Regions from separate parts of the Streptomyces sp. NPDC059455 genome, predicted to be linked through region 2. Evidence: riboswitches for the same ligand, from Rfam matches in the RefSeq annotation. Region 2 holds a riboswitch; the other holds the start of a gene.
What was found. Region 2 has a riboswitch for cobalamin ahead of metE (5-methyltetrahydropteroyltriglutamate--homocysteine S-methyltransferase). Riboswitches for the same ligand answer to the same signal wherever they lie in the genome.

Region 1 (7,834 bases), on a different contig from region 2:
GCCACCGGAGAGGGTGTGCCACGACTGACCGGCCCGGTCGGTCAGTCCGCTGCGCTCCAGGGCCGCGTCGACGGCCCGGGTGTCCACGGCGGAGGCCGACGCCCAGGCGCGCCGGTGCGGGATACGGCCGAGGGCCACCACCTCGCGGACGGTCAGCTCGGTCTGGGTGTGGGCATGCTGTTCGACGGTGGCGATACGGCGCGCCGTGGCGCGGCGGCCGACCTGTGGCAGGGCGCGGCCGTCCAGGGTGACCACTCCGGCGGAGGGGGCGAGGGTCCCGGCGAGCAGCCGCAACAGGGTTGATTTCCCTGAGCCGTTGGGACCGAGCAGGGCAACCGTCTCGCCGGGGCGCAGGGTGAGGGTGATGCCGTCGACGATCAGCCGGCCGTCGGTGCGGCGGCTGACGCGGTCGGCGCGGAGCCCGGAGGCCGCTTCCGGGGTGGCGGCGGGCTCCGAGTCGGGGGTTTCCGCGGTGGCGTCGGTCATGGCTTCCTCCGGCCGCGGTAGAGCACGGCGACGAAGGCCGGTACGCCGATGAGGGACGTCACCACGCCCACCGGGACCTCCTGGGGGTCGATGACGGTGCGGGCGGCGGTGTCCACCCACACCAGGAAGATGGCCCCGGCCAGTGCGGTGACCGGCAGCAGACGGGCGTGGCCGGGGCCGGTGAGGGCGCGGGTGGCATGCGGGAGGACCAGGCCGACGAAGCCGATGGCCCCGGCGGAGCTGACCAGGGTCGCGGTGAGCAGCGCGGTCGCGCACAGCAGGACGAGACGGGTACGGGCCACCCGGACGCCGAGCGCCGCGGCGGCCTCCTCCCCGAAGGCGAACGCGTCCAGGGTGCGGGCGTAGCCGAGACAGACCGCGAGGACGGCGGCCAGGACGGCGGTACACAGCAGCACATCGCCCCACCCGGCGCCGGTGAGCGAGCCGAGGAGCCAGAACAGCACGGCCCGGGTGGTGTCGGCGTCCGCGGAGGTGAGGACGATGAACGAGGTCAGCGCGGAGAACAGCTGCATGGCGGCCACTCCGGACAGCACCACGCGGTCGGTGCTGCCACCGAGAGTGTGGCTGAGCACCAGCACCAGGCCGAAGGACAGCAGCGCACCGGTGAACGCGCCCGCCGACAGGGACACGGCCCCGCCGCCCACGCCGAGCACGACCACGGTGACGGCGCCGGTGGAGGCACCCGAGGACACCCCGAGGACGAAGGGATCGGCCAGTGGATTGCGCAGCAGGGACTGCATCACGGCCCCGCAGAGGGCGAGGCCCGCCCCGCACACGGCGGCGAGCAGTGTGCGCGGCATGCGCAGGTTCCACACGATGCCGTCCCGAAGTGGCGGCAAGGTGCTCTCCCCCAGGCCGAGATGGGCGGTGACCGCCGCCCATACGTCGGCCGTGGAGATGTCCGCCGGGCCGATGGTCACGGCGAAGGCGACCGACGCGAGCAGCGCGGCCAGCCCTCCCACGACCAGCGGCAGGAGGCGGGTGCTCATACGGCGGATGCCCAGGTTGCGGTTGCTCACGCGGCGGGTGCTCACATGGCGCGTATTCACTTGGCGCGCACTCACTTGGCGAGCCCGAAGTCGCGCAGCCCGGCGGCGACCTGTTCCACCCCTTCGACCGTACGGATGGACGGGTTCATGGCCTGCCCGCTCAGCAGGATGTACCGCTTCTTCCTCACCGCGGTGAGATTGCGGGTGGCGGCGTTGGTCTCGAGGAAACGCACCTTCGCCTGGGCGGTCTCCGCGGTCTGCTGCTCGCGCGTGAGATCGCCGAGGACGATGACGTCCGGGTCGCGGTCGGCCACGGTCTCCCAGTTGATCTGCGGCCACTCGTCGTGGGTGTCGGAGAAGGCGTTCTCCGCCCCGACGGCCCGGGTGATGGCGCCCGGCGCGCCACAGCAGCCGGCGAGGTAGGGCGACTGGGAGTTGGCGAACCAGTACATGAGGGAGACACCGGAGGCGTCCAGTCCCTCCGTGGCCTTGCGAACGCGCTCCTTCAGCCGCGCGACGAGCCTCTCGCCGCGCTCGTCGACACCGAACGCGTGGGCCAGATCGCGTATCTCGCCGTACACCACATCAAGGGTGAGGGGCTTGCCGCGGGAGCCGTCGCCACCGCTGTCGGTGTCCCTGCCCGCCGCGCAGTCGGACGGCGAGACATACGTGGGCACGCCCAGCTTCTCGAACTGCTCGCGGGTGGCCACGCCGCCCTTGCCGAGGGTGGAGACGAACGAGGCGGTGACGAAGTCGGGTTCGGCGTCCAGGGACTTCTCGAAGGACGGCGCGTTGTCGGCCAGACGCTCCACCGTGGCGTTGGCCTTCTCCAGGCCCTTCATCACCGGGTCGGTCCAGGTGGCGGTGGCCACCATGCGGTCGGCGAGGCCGAGCGAGAGCAGGATCTCCGTGGTGCCCTGGTTGAGCGAGAGGGCCCGTTTCGGGGCGGACTTCAAGGTGGTCTTGTGGCCGCAGTTGTCGATCGTGCGCGGATAGCCCGAACCGGCGGGCTTTCCGGCGGCCGCGTCGTCATGGCCGGAGCCACCGCACGCGGTGAGCAGAAGGGCGGGGGCGAGCAGGAACGCCGCGGTACGGCGGGCGGAGCGGAGCACGGGCAGCCTCGGTGGTCGGGGCTCGTACGCGGAGCCTGGCCTACGGACGTCCCCCGCGCACCGGGCGCGGAGGTGCCAGCAGGTCTTCGGACTCGGGCTCGTCCGGACGGGGCTCCTTCCCGGTGCTCGTTCGCGACGGCCCCACGGCCGTCACGGACTCCTCCCAGTGGTGTCACATGCCCCGCCCGTCCCCCTCACCGCTGCGCGTCAGTTCCGGATTCGCACCGGATTCCCTGGCCTCGGATGTGGCACGACTGGCTCCCCGAGACTACCAAGAGCGTCGAACGCTCGCGTCCCACGGTCAGTTCGGCCGCCGACGGGCCCGCTTCACCTCGCGGTCCACGGCCCAGGCGTCGCCGACCGGCCCGAGGTGGCCCAGCTTGTCGGGGTTGACCACCGTGCGAATGGTCTGGATCTGCCCGTCGAGCACATCGAGGACCAGGGTGTGGAGCACCTTGCCGTCCCGGTCCCGGAGGATCGCACCGGGCTGGCCGTTGACCTCACGCGGCTCCAACGACGCATCGATCCGCAGCAGCCAGGGGAAGACATTGCCCAGCAGCCGCGCCACGTTCTCCGCGCCCATGACGGCCCTGGCCAGCTGCGGGGCCTTGCCGCCACCGTCCCCGACCAGCCGCACATCGGCGGCCAGCAGCTTCCGCAGCCCGCCCACATCGCCGTCCTTCAGCGCGTCGAAGAACCGCGTGGCCAGCTCCTGCCGCTCCTGCCGGTCCGCCGCGAACCGCGGCCGTCCGGCCCGCATATGGCGCCGCGCCCGCACCAGCAGCTGCCGGCATGCCGCCTCCGACCGCCCCACCGCCGTGGCGATCTCGTCGAATCCGAAGGCGAACACCTCCCGCAGCACGAACACCGCCCGCTCCAGCGGGCTGAGCCGCTCCAGGAGCAGCAGCGCCGCCATCGACACCGAGTCGGCCAGCTCCACCGCGCGGGCCGGATCCTGATACGGATCGCTGAGCAGCGGCTCGGGAAACCACGGGCCCACATACTCCTCCCGTCGCACCCGCGCGGAGCGCAGCACATCGATCGAGATGCGGGTCACCGTGGCCGACAGATACGCCTTGGTGGACGTGGGCCGGGTGGCCGAGCCGTCGAAGCGCAGCCATGTTTCCTGCACCGCGTCCTCGGCCTCGCTCACACTGCCCAGGATCCGGTAGGCGATCGAGAACAGCAGCGGCCGCAGCTCCTCGAACTCCTCGACCTCACTCACGCGGATTCCCCTCCCCCGATGCCGGTCAGTGGAACTGCCCGACCTGGTAGTCGCCCGCCGGCTGCCGGGTGATGACGTTCAGCCGGTTCACCATGTTCATGAACGAGACCAGGATCACCAGGGCGGTGAGCTGCTCCTCGTCGTAGTGCTTGGCGGCGTTCGCCCACACCTCGTCGCCGACGCCACCGGCCGCGTCCGCCACCCGGGTCCCCTCTTCCGCCAGCTCCAGCGCGGCACGCTCGGCGTCGGTGAAGACCGTGGCCTCCCGCCATGCCGCCACCAGGTTCAGCCGCACGGCGGTCTCACCGGCCGCGGCGGCCTCCTTGGTGTGCATGTCGAGGCAGCCGGCGCAGCCGTTGATCTGGCTCACGCGCAGCGCCACCAGCTCCTGCGTGGCGGGCGGCAGCGGCGATCCCTTGACCGCCTTGCCCACCGCCATGACGGGCTTGAGGACCTTGCCCGCGGTCGGACCGGCGAAGTAGTTCAGTCGCGCGTCCATGGTGTGCTCCTCGGTGGTTGTCAGTGGCTACACCCCTGAGACGAGGTGGCCCGACCTCCTGTGACATGGACGCATGTGACCTGCGTCTCCCCGCCAACGGGCCCACCGGGCCAAACAGTTGTACGCTACGGCTCGGTCCGATCAACGGAATACAACGGGGAGACAGAGTCATCGTGAGCGAGCCAGCCGGCAGAATACGTTCCCTTCGTGCCTACTCCGCCGTCTCGGCGGTGCTCACCGGGACGATCGCCCTGTACATCGCGCTTGTCGCCTTCGGCAACATCACCGACTTCGACACCAATCAGCAATTCGTCCGCCATGTCCTGGCGATGGACACCACGTTCAAGGACGACGACCTGATGTGGCGGGCCATCAAGTCCACCGCTCTCCAGGACACCGCCTACGTCGCCATCATCGTCTGGGAGAGCATCGCCGCCCTCGTCCTCATCGCCGCGACGGCCATGTGGGGGTCGGGACTGCGCGGGGGCAGCGTCCGCCGCGCCCGTCAGGCCAGCACCGTGGGGCTGTTGATGCTGATGCTGCTGTTCGGCGCCGGGTTCATCGCCATCGGTGGCGAGTGGTTCGCCATGTGGCAGTCCAAGACGTGGAACGGGCTGGAGGCCGCCACCCGCGTCTTCCTGATCTCCGGGATCGTGCTGCTGCTCATCCACCTGCTCGCGGCCGGGCGGACCGAGCCCGACGCCACGGACTGACCGGCACTCCACCGACTCGAAAGCGGCAGCGGACCCATCGTTGCCGCGGACTCTTGACAGTGACCTGAGTCACCTTTAACGTCCGCGGCAACGCTCTGTGAGAGCGCTCTCTCGACGGCCCCGCGTGACCACACCGCTGGGCTGCCTCTCCCGCTCTTCCGCTCTTCCCGTGTGCGCACGGAAAGGAGAGTCATGTCGCCTACACCCCCGCGCTTCCCGCCGTTACGGCGCGTCCTCGGCCGCTGGCGAGGTCCGGGTGTCGTCCTCGCCGCCGTCGGCCTCATCCTGTCCATGCTGTCCACCGGCTCGGCCAGTGCGCGGGCCGATCTCCGCGCCACCGACAAGGTCGCGTCGAGCCCGCGGAGCGCCAAAGCGCCGGTGCGCGTCGCGGAGTTCGTCGCCGAGTGCCCGTTCACCCATCGGCTGCCGGACGACCCGATCGTGTTCCCGGGGCTCCCCGGCGCGTCCCATATGCACAGCTTCTTCGGCAACGACTCGACCAACGCGCACACCGATCTGGCCGCCCTGAAGCGGGGCCGGACCAGTTGCGGCCCGACCACCGACCTGTCGTCGTACTGGACCCCCACCCTCTACGCCAACGGCAAGGAGATCGAGCCCACCGGCACCACCTTCTACTACCTCGGTGAAGGCGTGCGCGACGATGTGATCGCGACCATCAAGCCGCTCCCCCAGGGACTGCGGATCGTGGCGGGCAACGCCAAGGCCACCGGGGTAGGCGACCCCACGTCCATCGCACGCTGGTCGTGCCTGCACCACGGAGAGGTCAACCCCTCCAAGGACTTCGTGAACTGCCCGTCCGACTCGATGCTGGAGTCCTACCTCGACTTCCCCCAGTGCTGGAACGGGAAGGACCTCGACTCCCCCGACCACAAGAGCCACATGGCGTACCCGGTCGGTGACCAGTGCCCGGCGACCCACCCGGTGGCCGTGCCGAAGCTGCGCCAGGTACTCCGCTACCCGGTCAACGGCGACCCCGCGCGGCTCAAGCTGGCGTCGGGCGCCGGATACACCATGCACGGTGACTTCTTCAACGCCTGGCCCGAGGACGAGATGGCCCGGCGGGTGCGTGACTGCATCAATGTGATCGTCAAGTGCGGTGCCGACGGCCGTCCCTGACCGAGGAGGAGAACGCACAGCCCGGCAGGGCGGCCCCGTCCCGCCGGTGGGCGGAGCCCCGTGACGGGGGGCTCCGCCCGCACCCACGCCCGCGAGTGACGAGGGGAGTCGACATGACAGCGGCCACGGCCGCGCGGCGCGCGGCGTCCGTAGCGGTGCTGGTGGTGCTGCTCGCCGCGGGATGCGGCGAGGGCAGCGGAAAGCCGTCGGGCGAGGCCCGGTCGCCATCGGCGGCGCGGCACCCCGCCACGCGGGCGCCGAGCGGGCAAGCGACGTCGGGGACGTTCAACTCCAGCGACATCGGCTGGATCCAGCTGGTGATCGCGATGGACGACCAGGCGGTCCCCCTGCTGGACCAGGTCCCGGGCCACTCCTCCGACGCGGGGGTGGAGAAGTGGGCGAAACCGGTGGCCACCGCCTGTCGCGGCGAACTCGTGCGGCTGCGGAAGCTGCTCGTCCGGGCGGGCGTACCCGACACCAATCCCCACGAGGGGCACGACATGCCCGGCATGGTGACGGAGGACGAACTGCGCACCATCGAGCGAGCGCAGGGCGCCGTCTTCGACGCTCTCCTCCTCGCGGCGATGCGCGAGCATCTCGACCAGGCGGCGAAGATCGCCCACTCGGAGCGCTCGGCGGGCGCCGACCCGGCCACCAGGAAACTGGCCGCGAGCGTGGAGCGGACATCGCACACCTGGCGCGCCCGCCTCCCCGGGGCGGCGTCCACCTGATGCCAGGGGCGGCACCACGGCGGGGGTTCACCCGTGCGGCGGTGCCGTGGTGACGGTTCAGGCAGGTGGCAACGCCGCGGCGGCCGAACCGGCGAGGTCGGTGGCCAGTTCGCAGGGCTGTCCCTTGCGGCCCGCCCCCTTGAGGACGAGGGCCACCCGCTCGGTGCCCTCCACCCGGTCCAGGCCGGTGTAGTCACGGTGGACCACCTCGACGCGGCAGCTCCCCGGGCCCTCGTCCTCCGGCAGCACGATGGCCTGGTGATCGCTGAGCTTGGTGGACCGGGCACCCTTGTCGCGCGGCAGATCGCCCTGGTCGAAGCGCAAGTCCACCTCGAACGCGCGGGTGGTGGACTTCCACTGGCACTCCCAGCGGCCGAATCCGACGTCCGGGTCCCGGGCGTCGATCCCCGGCACCTTCTCCAGCGCCTTGACGTCGAGCAACGTACACGCGTCCAGGTGCGCCAGCGAATTGGACGGAAAGCCCGGGGAACGCCGAGGGATCTCACCGCGGTTGAGCACCTTGACCGCGACTCCCGCGGCGCGATCGGCGGTGTCGCACAGCGGCTCCTTGACCTCGTTGGGCTGTCGCGCCGCCGCGGTGACCCGGAGGCTGTTGTCGCGGGCGCCGGTCACCGCCACGGCCCGCTCGCACTCGTCGTCCTCGGCGGCGCGCTCCACGACGGTGACCCTGCCCTCGGTCTTCCTCGCCACGCCCTCCGGCAGCGAATCGGCGTCGAGCTCCACCCTGATGTCCACGACCTCCTCGCTGCGCTCCTTCAGAACGATGTCGCACCGGTTGAAGTTGCCGTAGTCACGGTCGAGTTTGGCCTCGTCGTACCGGTGGAACACGGTGGCGTTCAGCAGGGCGCAGGGGTCGGCCGTACGGGGGTCGCCGATGAAGCCCGCGGCGGCCGTTTTGTC
Region 2 (7,834 bases):
GGCGTCGATCCCGGCCGGAAGCCTCCGCGCGTACTCGTGCACGAGGTGGATGGCGGCCAGCTTGCTCGTCGAGTACGCGGTGCGCCCGCCCGCCGTGCCGGCCGGCTTGGCGAAGGCGCCCGGACGGGCCAGGACATCGGGGGAGTTCCAGACGGGGCCGGGCACCATGCCCAGGTTGTGCTTGAAGTCCCCGAAGTGGGTGTCGCTGACGGTGATCACGATCCGGGCGGGCGCGGTGAAGCGGTCCTGGAGCACCCGGACGAAGAGGTGGTTGGCCAGTACGTTGATGGCGAAGGTGGCCTCGTACCCGTCGGGGGATTCGGTCAGCGCGTTGGTGTACTGCATCCCCGCGTTGCCCACGAAGCCGCGCAGCGGTGGCAGATCACCGCGCTCCAGCCGGTCATGGATCTCGGTGGCGGCGGAGCGGACGCTCTGGAGCGAGCCGAGGTCCGCCGGGACGTACGAGACCGTACGCCCGCCCGTGGCGAGCTCCTCGGCGAGCTGGGCGCCGGAGGACGCGCGGGCCACGACGAGGAGGTGCGCGTCGGGCGACCGGCGCACGATGTGCTCCGCGGCGACGCGCCCGATCCCGCGGCTCGCGCCCGTCATCACGATGGTGTGCTCCGTAGCGGGCATGGAAGGCTCCCTCACTGGTCGGCCGATGGCGCCCGGTCCGGGCGCGGCGGCTCCACGTTCGCCGCCCCCGTCGACGCCGACCAGTGCCGTCCCCGTCACTAGGACCGGCAGTACCCAGGCTCATCCGGCGCCGCGCGGCGAGAATGAACCCATGGCTTCCTCCCGCTCCGACTTCGCCGCGCTCCTGCGCGCCTGGCGCGACCGCCTCGCCCCGGCCGACGCCGGCTTCACCCCGAAGGCGAGCCGCCGCGCGCCGGGGCTGCGTCGCGAGGAGCTCGCCGAGCTGGCCGGGCTCTCCGTCGACTACATCCTGCGCCTGGAGCAGGGACGCGCGAAGCACCCCTCGGACCAGGTCGTCGGCGCCCTCGCCCGCGCCCTCCAGCTGTCCCGCGCCGAACGCGACCAGCTGTACCGGAGCGCCGGGCTGCTGCCGCCGCGGGACGGGACGGTCAGCGCCCATGTGCCCCCGGGCATCCAGCGGCTCGCGGCGCGCCTGGGCGACGTCCCGATCGGGGTGTTCACCGCCGACTGGACCCTGGTGTGGTGGAACGCCATGTGGAGCGCCCTGCACGGCGACCCCACCGTCCTCCCGGCCGCCGAACGCAACCTGGCCCGCGCCCTGTTCGGCACCGGTGCCGCCCGCGACCCGGTGCTCCGCGTCCGGCCCGAACGCGGACTCGACACCTTCGAAACCTCCATCGTGGCCGACCTCAAGGACGCCGTCTCCCGCTACCCCGCCGACACCCGGCTCGCCCGCCTGGTGCGGGAACTACGGGCGGAGTCCGAGGCCTTCGCCCGTCACTGGGCCACCCGGACGACCGCCGCCCAGCACACCTCCGACCGCAAGACGATCCGGCATCCGGAGATCGGCGACATCCTGCTCGACTGCGATGTGCTCATCGTCCCCGGCGCGGATCTGCGCATGGTCACCTACACGGCGGCGACCGGAAGCGGCGACGCGGGCAAGCTGGACCTGCTGCGCGTCACCGGTCCCGGCCGGTCGTCCGGGTCAGGACGCGGGCAGCTCACCGCGGACCGTACGGGCCGCGGTGACCAGGTTCTCCAGTGAGGAGCGGGTCTCCGGCCAGCCGCGGGTCTTCAGACCGCAGTCGGGGTTGACCCACAGCCGCTCGGCGGGGATGGCCTTCAGGCCCGTCCGCAGCAGTTCGGCCGCCTCTTCCGCGCTGGGCACCCGCGGGGAGTGGATGTCGTACACCCCGGGCCCGGCCTCGCGCGGATAGCCGTGGGCGGCGAGCTCGCGGGCCACCCGCATATGGGAGCGGGCGGCCTCCAGACTGATGACATCGGCGTCGAGGTCGTCGATCGCCTGGACGATGTCGCCGAACTCGGCGTAGCACATATGGGTGTGGATCTGGGTGTCGGGGCGTACCCCGCCGGTGGTGAGCCGGAAGGCCTCGGTCGCCCAGGCCAGATAGGCGGGCCGGTCGGCGGTGCGCAGGGGCAGGGTCTCGCGCAGCGCGGGCTCGTCCACCTGGATGACCGAGGTCCCGGCCGCCTCCAGGTCGTTCACCTCGTCGCGCAGGGCGAGGGCGACCTGGCGCGCGGTGTCGCCGCGGGGCTGGTCGTCGCGGACGAAGGACCACGCGAGCATGGTGACCGGGCCGGTGAGCATGCCCTTGACCGGGCGTTCGGTGAGGGACTGGGCGTACGCCGTCCAGCGCACCGTCATCGGTTCGGGGCGCGAGACGTCACCGGCCAGGATCGGCGGGCGGACGTAACGGGTGCCGTAGGACTGGACCCAGCCGTGCTGTGTGGCGAGATAGCCGGTGAGCCGCTCGGCGAAGTACTGGACCATGTCGTTGCGCTCGGCCTCGCCGTGCACCAGCACATCCAGGCCGGTCTGCTCCTGGAAGGAGATCACCTCCTGGATCTCGGCCTTGATGCGCTCCTCGTAACCGGCCGTGTCGATCCGGCCGCGGCGCAGGTCGGCGCGGGCGGTGCGGAGTTCGCCGGTCTGCGGGAAGGAGCCGATGGTGGTGGTCGGCAGCGGCGGCAGGCGGAGGTGGGCGCGCTGGGCCGCGGTGCGCTCGGCGTACGGCTGGGAGCGGCGGGCGTCGTCCCCGGTGACCGCGGCGGCGCGGGCGCGGACGGCCGGGTCGCGGGTGATGGGGGAGTTGGCGCGGGAGGCGAGGTCGGCCCGGTTCGCGGCCAGCTCGGCGGTGATCGCGCCGGTGCCGCGGGCCAGGCCCTTGGCGAGGGTGACGATCTCCGCGGTCTTCTGCCGGGCGAAGGCCAGCCAGCGCAGGATCTGCGGTTCGATGTCCCGCTCGGCCGTCGTGTCGAGGGGGACGTGCAGCAGCGAGCAGGAGGCGGCCACATCGACCCGGTCCGCCAGGCCCAGCAGGGTGCCGAGCGTGGTCAGGGACTTTTCCAGGTCGTTGACCCAGATGTTGCGGCCGCTGACGACCCCGGCGACCAGTCGCTTGCGGGGCAGCCCGCCGACGGCGGCCAGCGCGTCCAGATGCGCCGCGGCGGCCTCCGTGAAGTCCAGCGCCAGCCCCTCGACCGGGGCCTTGGCCAGCACCGGCAGCGCCTCGCCGAGGCGGTCGAAGTACGAGGCGACCAGCAGTTTCGGGCGGTCGGTGAGGGCGCCGAGGTCACGGTAGGCGCGCCCGGCCGCGTGTCGCTCGGCGGGGGCGCGGTCCTGGACCAGGGCCGGCTCGTCGAGCTGCACCCACTCGGCACCGGCCGCCCGCAGATCGGCCAGGACCTCGGCGTACACCGGAAGCAGCCGGTCCAGGAGGGTGAGCGGCTCGAAGCCGGCGGGCGCGCCGGGCGCGGGCTTGGCGAGGAGGAGGTAGGTGACGGGGCCGACGAGGACCGGCCGCGCGGTCAGCCCGAGGGCGAGGGCCTCCTTGAGCTCCGCGACCTGCTTGGCGGAGTCGGCCGCGAACACCGTGTCCGGACCCAGCTCGGGGACCAGATAGTGGTAGTTGGTGTCGAACCACTTGGTCATCTCCAGCGGCGCCACGTCCTGAGTGCCCCGCGCCATCGCGAAGTACCCGTCGAGCGGGTCGGCGGCGACGGCGTCCCGGTGGCGGTCGGGGATGGCGCCGACCATGACGGTGGTGTCCAGCACATGGTCGTAGTACGAGAAGTCGCCCGTGGGGACTTCGTCGATGCCCGCCCCGGCCAGTCGCCGCCAGTTGGCGCGGCGCAGTTCGGCGGTGGTGGCCCTCAGCGCTTCGGCGGTGACGCGGCCCTTCCAGTAGCCCTCGATCGCCTTCTTCAGTTCCCGGTTCGGGCCCTGGCGGGGGTAGCCGTACACGGTGGCCCGTGCCGCCGCGGCCGCGGACTTGGTGGTCACGGAGATCTCCTTCGCGAGATGAATCCCTGAGGTCCCGGCGACGGGAGGAGAGCGCGAAGGGTGACGGACCGGACGCCACGACCTCGCGCGGCAGGCGCGCGGTCGTCCGCCTGGTGCATGTTCGCCGACCCGCCCTCGAGGTCACCGGGATGTCCGCGCACGGGTGGTCCGTACGCGGGCAGATGGCAGGTCTTCGGACTCACGGGCGCGTCCTCCTCAGGAGGACACCTAATGGCCGTCGCTTCCCAGGTCCCTCTCACCGGACCCAGTGCGTATGACGGCGGTCGTTCCCGCTCACCGCTGCGGGGCAGTCCCGGATTTCCACCGGGTTCCCTCTTGCGACGCGTCCCGCCTGGCGGACGGGGCGAACCAGCTGCACCGGCCAGCCTACGGCATGGGAAACCCCCGGCCGCGTGGGCCGGGGGTTCCGCCCCTCACGGGCTCGTGGCGCGGGGGGTCAGCACGAGCTGGAGTCCGACTGGCCCACCAGGTTGACCGGGACGGTGACGAAGGAGAACTGGTTGCTGGCGCATACGCCGGGGAAGGTCGTGCTGCTGGCGTTGTTGACGGTGACATCGGGGCCGTCCTCCGCGACGGCACCGGTCGCGCCGACGGCGAGGGACGCGGCGGTGAGAGCGAGCGTGGACAGGGCGGTCCGCATACGCATGGGAACTCCTTGATGGGGATGAGCGGCCGGAAATGACCGGCTTCGCATGCATGGTGCCCCTTTGTCGTGCGGATCGCGGCCCAACGTCCCCCCAATGGGCTAACACGTCACCCGCCGCCTCGTCATGCGCCGCCTCGTCATGCGCCGCCTCGTCACTCGCCGTTTCGTCATGCGCCGCCGAGCCGTGCGTCGTCCGGCGGGGCGCAGGGCGGGATCGTCGGTGGGCGGGCCGGGTCGGGGACGCGGTTGGTGAAACCGCCGGGGACCGAGCGGCACTGCTGCTCGCGGAAGTGGACCGGTGCGGTGCCCACGCGGCGGGCGAACAGCCTGCTGAAGTAGGCGGGGTCGTCGTAGCCGACGCGGCGGGCGATGGCGGCCACCGGCATTTCGGTACCGACGAGGAGCTCCTTGGCCCGGCCCAGCCGGATCCCGAGGAGGTAGTCCTTGGGGCTGCACCCCGCGCCGCGCCGTACCGCGGTGCGCAGTTCGGCCGGTGTCATGCCGTGCCGGGCGGCGTGCTCGGCCACCGACAGGGATTGGAAGGCGTCCCTGGCCAGCGCCTGGAGCACCGGATGGCCGTCCGAGCCGCCACCGGCGCGCACGCGGCGCAGGGCGACGAGGAGTTCATGGACGGCGGCGGCCGTCTCGACCTCCAGGAACGGATTGCCCCGGCGCGCGGCGCGGACGATGCGACCGATGGCCGTACGGGCGGTGGCGGTGTCGGTGAGCGCGACCACCGGACGGTCCGGGTCGATATAGCCCAGATCGGCGTACGCGGCGGTGGCCGGGCCGGTGAAGTCGACGAACGCCTCGTCCCATCCGGTGTCCGGGTCCGGGCCGTAGTGGTGGCTGACACCGGGGGTGAGCCAGAGCAGCGCGGGCGCGGTGACGGTACGGCGGCGGCCGTCCGCGCCGCGGAACCAGCCGCGGCCCGCGCTGATGACCACCGCCACATGATGGTCGAGGACCCGCGGGCCGACGACGGGCAGGGCGCCGTGCTGGAGGCCGACACCGAGACACACCAGGCCGAGCCGGTGATGGGCCGGGCTGGGCGTGAAGTACCGCATCCAGGTGTGATACATCCGCGGTCCCCTCCGGTCGGCTGCGCCCCCACCCGCAGATCTTCGCCCACGGACCGCCCGCTCGCCAGGGGGCGGGAGGGGGCCGTGCGGCGGGGTGGATGGACACGTAACCGAAGGTGGGGACCGCGGGGAGCGGGACACGTGTGCGGGCCGTCCCGCTCCCTCCGCGGTGTCAGCCCCGCTCCCTCCGCGGTGTCAGCCCCGCTCCCCGCGCGGTGTCAGTCCAGCTCCTCCACGGTGAAGGAGTCGAGCGTGAACTCCGCGGTGCCGCTGTCGCCGGTCTTCCGCAGCCCCACCCACAGCTCGCCGTCCGCGGGCGCGGTGACGGTGTAGCCGTGCGTGGCCCGCCCGGTGGCGGCGGGCAGCGGGGTGCGCTCCAGCTCCCGCGCCCCGGGCTCGTCCACGGCCGTGACCCATGCGTACTGACCGGCCGCCTCGTTGGCGTAGGTCAGGGTCACCCGGTAGCACCGCCCGGGGCGGAAGCGGGCGGTGTGCGGCACCGTACGGTAGACCAGGCCCGGGTTCTCGCCGCGCGACTTCAGCGACTGGCCGCCCTCGAGCACATCGTCGATCACCTTGCCGTTCCAACCGGCCTGAGTGTACGGGGCGTGCCGCCGCGCGATATGCGTCCGCGGGTCGGTCACCCCGCCCGCGTCGCCCTTGACGAACGGGCCCCAGCCCTGGGGCACCCGCTCGAAGTCCTCGTACACCAGCGCGCCGGGCCTCGTGGTCCGCCGGGCCCGCACGACCCGCAGCCGGTCGAAGCGGACCCGGGCCCGCCCCGCCGCCACGTCGAGGGTGAGGGTGACCGGGCCGCCGCCGTCGGGGACGGTGAAGTAGGTGAACATCCGCTGGAAACGGGTGCCGTGTTTGCGGTCGGCCGCCATGTGGTTCACGGCGGTCGAGGTCTCGGTCCAGTTCTCCGCGGTGACGCCGTCGGCGGTGTGCACCCGCAGCGCGGCCCGCCGCCGCTCACCGGCCTCCGCCCCCACCTCCACCTGTACGGAGGCCACATAGCCGCCGGGGGCCAGCCGGCCGATGCGCTGGCCGACGGTGGCGGCGGCGCCCTCGCCGATGACCAGTTCGTAGTCGCCCAGCGCACCGCGTTCCACGGTGGCCGGGCCGGTGGTCTGCCGGCCGCGCAGCGAACCGGAGTGGAAACCGGGGTCGTACAGCGGGGTGCCCTCGCCCCAGCCGGGCGCCGCCTGGGCAGGGGCGGGGGAGCGCAGCACCACATAGGGGACGTCGGGGTCGGCGGTGACGCTGATGTGGCCGTCGCGCACCGGCAGGGTGACCGGCTTGGCGCGCCCCTGGTCGGTGAGGCGGTACAGCACCACGGACCGCCGTCCCGACCAGCCGCGCGGCAGCCGCCAACGGGTGGTGCCACCCGCCGGGTTGTAGTGGTAGAGCTTGGCGGGGTCGGTGGCCTCGCGCGGCTCCCAGGGCAGCAGATAGCCACCGCCGTCGTAGACCAGCCGCCCGTCGGTGGTGATGCGGCGGACGCCGCCGGTGTCGGTGACGGAGGTGCGGCCGGGCCCCTCGAAGGTGATCTCGTGGTCGCCCCAGGTGCGGATGGGGTACGCCTGGAGATACTTGGCGGGCAGACTGTGGGTCCAGATGAGCCGGTAGAAGGCGGTCCAGTCGGTCTTGCCGGTCCAGCCCTCGAAGTTGCCCATCCGGGGGATGCCGAGCAGGGTGGGCCACTTGTCGGCGAAGGCATCCTTCTGGTGGTTGCGGAGGAAGCGGATGAGCCGGGAGTTGATACCGCGCGAGCTGTCCGGGCCGTAGTCGGTCTCGGTGGCCCAGTGCGACCACAGCGAGGAGCGCTCCAGCCCGTGGCCCCATTCGGTGGCCACCCGCCAGCCCTGCTCGCGCAGGGCCCGCTGGAGCCGGTCGGAGTTCCAGCCGGACTCGCGGAAGACATCGATGTAGAGACCGGCGAGGGCCGGGTCGGTGTCGTTCCGCAGGTCCTGGAAACGCCGGACGATATCGCCGGAGACCAGGTCGCGGCGGGCGTCGATGCGGTACGACTGGTCCAGCCAGTCCCACTGCTTGTCGTGTCTGTCGACCAGTGTCTCGGAGAAGGCGTTGGCCACCGGATAGGACTCGGTGGCGTTGACG

Region 1: another riboswitch for cobalamin. It lies ahead of ACFXB5_RS06780 (ABC transporter substrate-binding protein); the one in region 2 lies ahead of metE (5-methyltetrahydropteroyltriglutamate--homocysteine S-methyltransferase).

What each region holds. Positions count from the first base shown of each region.
Region 1 covers NZ_JBHYVB010000013.1:57,997-65,830, reverse strand. Annotated here, with positions in the region: gene ACFXB5_RS06790 (ABC transporter ATP-binding protein) at 1-486, opposite strand, end outside; gene ACFXB5_RS06785 (FecCD family ABC transporter permease) at 483-1,496, opposite strand; gene ACFXB5_RS06780 (ABC transporter substrate-binding protein) at 1,568-2,608, opposite strand; cobalamin riboswitch at 2,668-2,882, opposite strand; gene ACFXB5_RS06775 (RNA polymerase sigma-70 factor) at 2,910-3,833, opposite strand; gene ACFXB5_RS06770 (carboxymuconolactone decarboxylase family protein) at 3,859-4,332, opposite strand; gene ACFXB5_RS06765 (DUF2165 domain-containing protein) at 4,506-5,045, shown strand; gene ACFXB5_RS06760 (DUF1996 domain-containing protein) at 5,238-6,182, shown strand; gene ACFXB5_RS06755 (DUF305 domain-containing protein) at 6,296-6,913, shown strand; gene ACFXB5_RS06750 (serine/threonine-protein kinase) at 6,971-7,834, opposite strand, start outside.
Region 2 covers NZ_JBHYVB010000032.1:4,408-12,241, forward strand. Annotated here, with positions in the region: partial or broken gene ACFXB5_RS14110 (SDR family NAD(P)-dependent oxidoreductase) at 1-636, opposite strand, end outside; gene ACFXB5_RS14115 (helix-turn-helix transcriptional regulator) at 788-1,705, shown strand; gene metE (5-methyltetrahydropteroyltriglutamate--homocysteine S-methyltransferase) at 1,646-3,964, opposite strand; cobalamin riboswitch at 4,131-4,353, opposite strand; gene ACFXB5_RS14125 (hypothetical protein) at 4,422-4,631, opposite strand; gene ACFXB5_RS14130 (helix-turn-helix domain-containing protein) at 4,799-5,713, opposite strand; gene ACFXB5_RS14135 (endo-alpha-N-acetylgalactosaminidase family protein) at 5,932-7,834, opposite strand, start outside.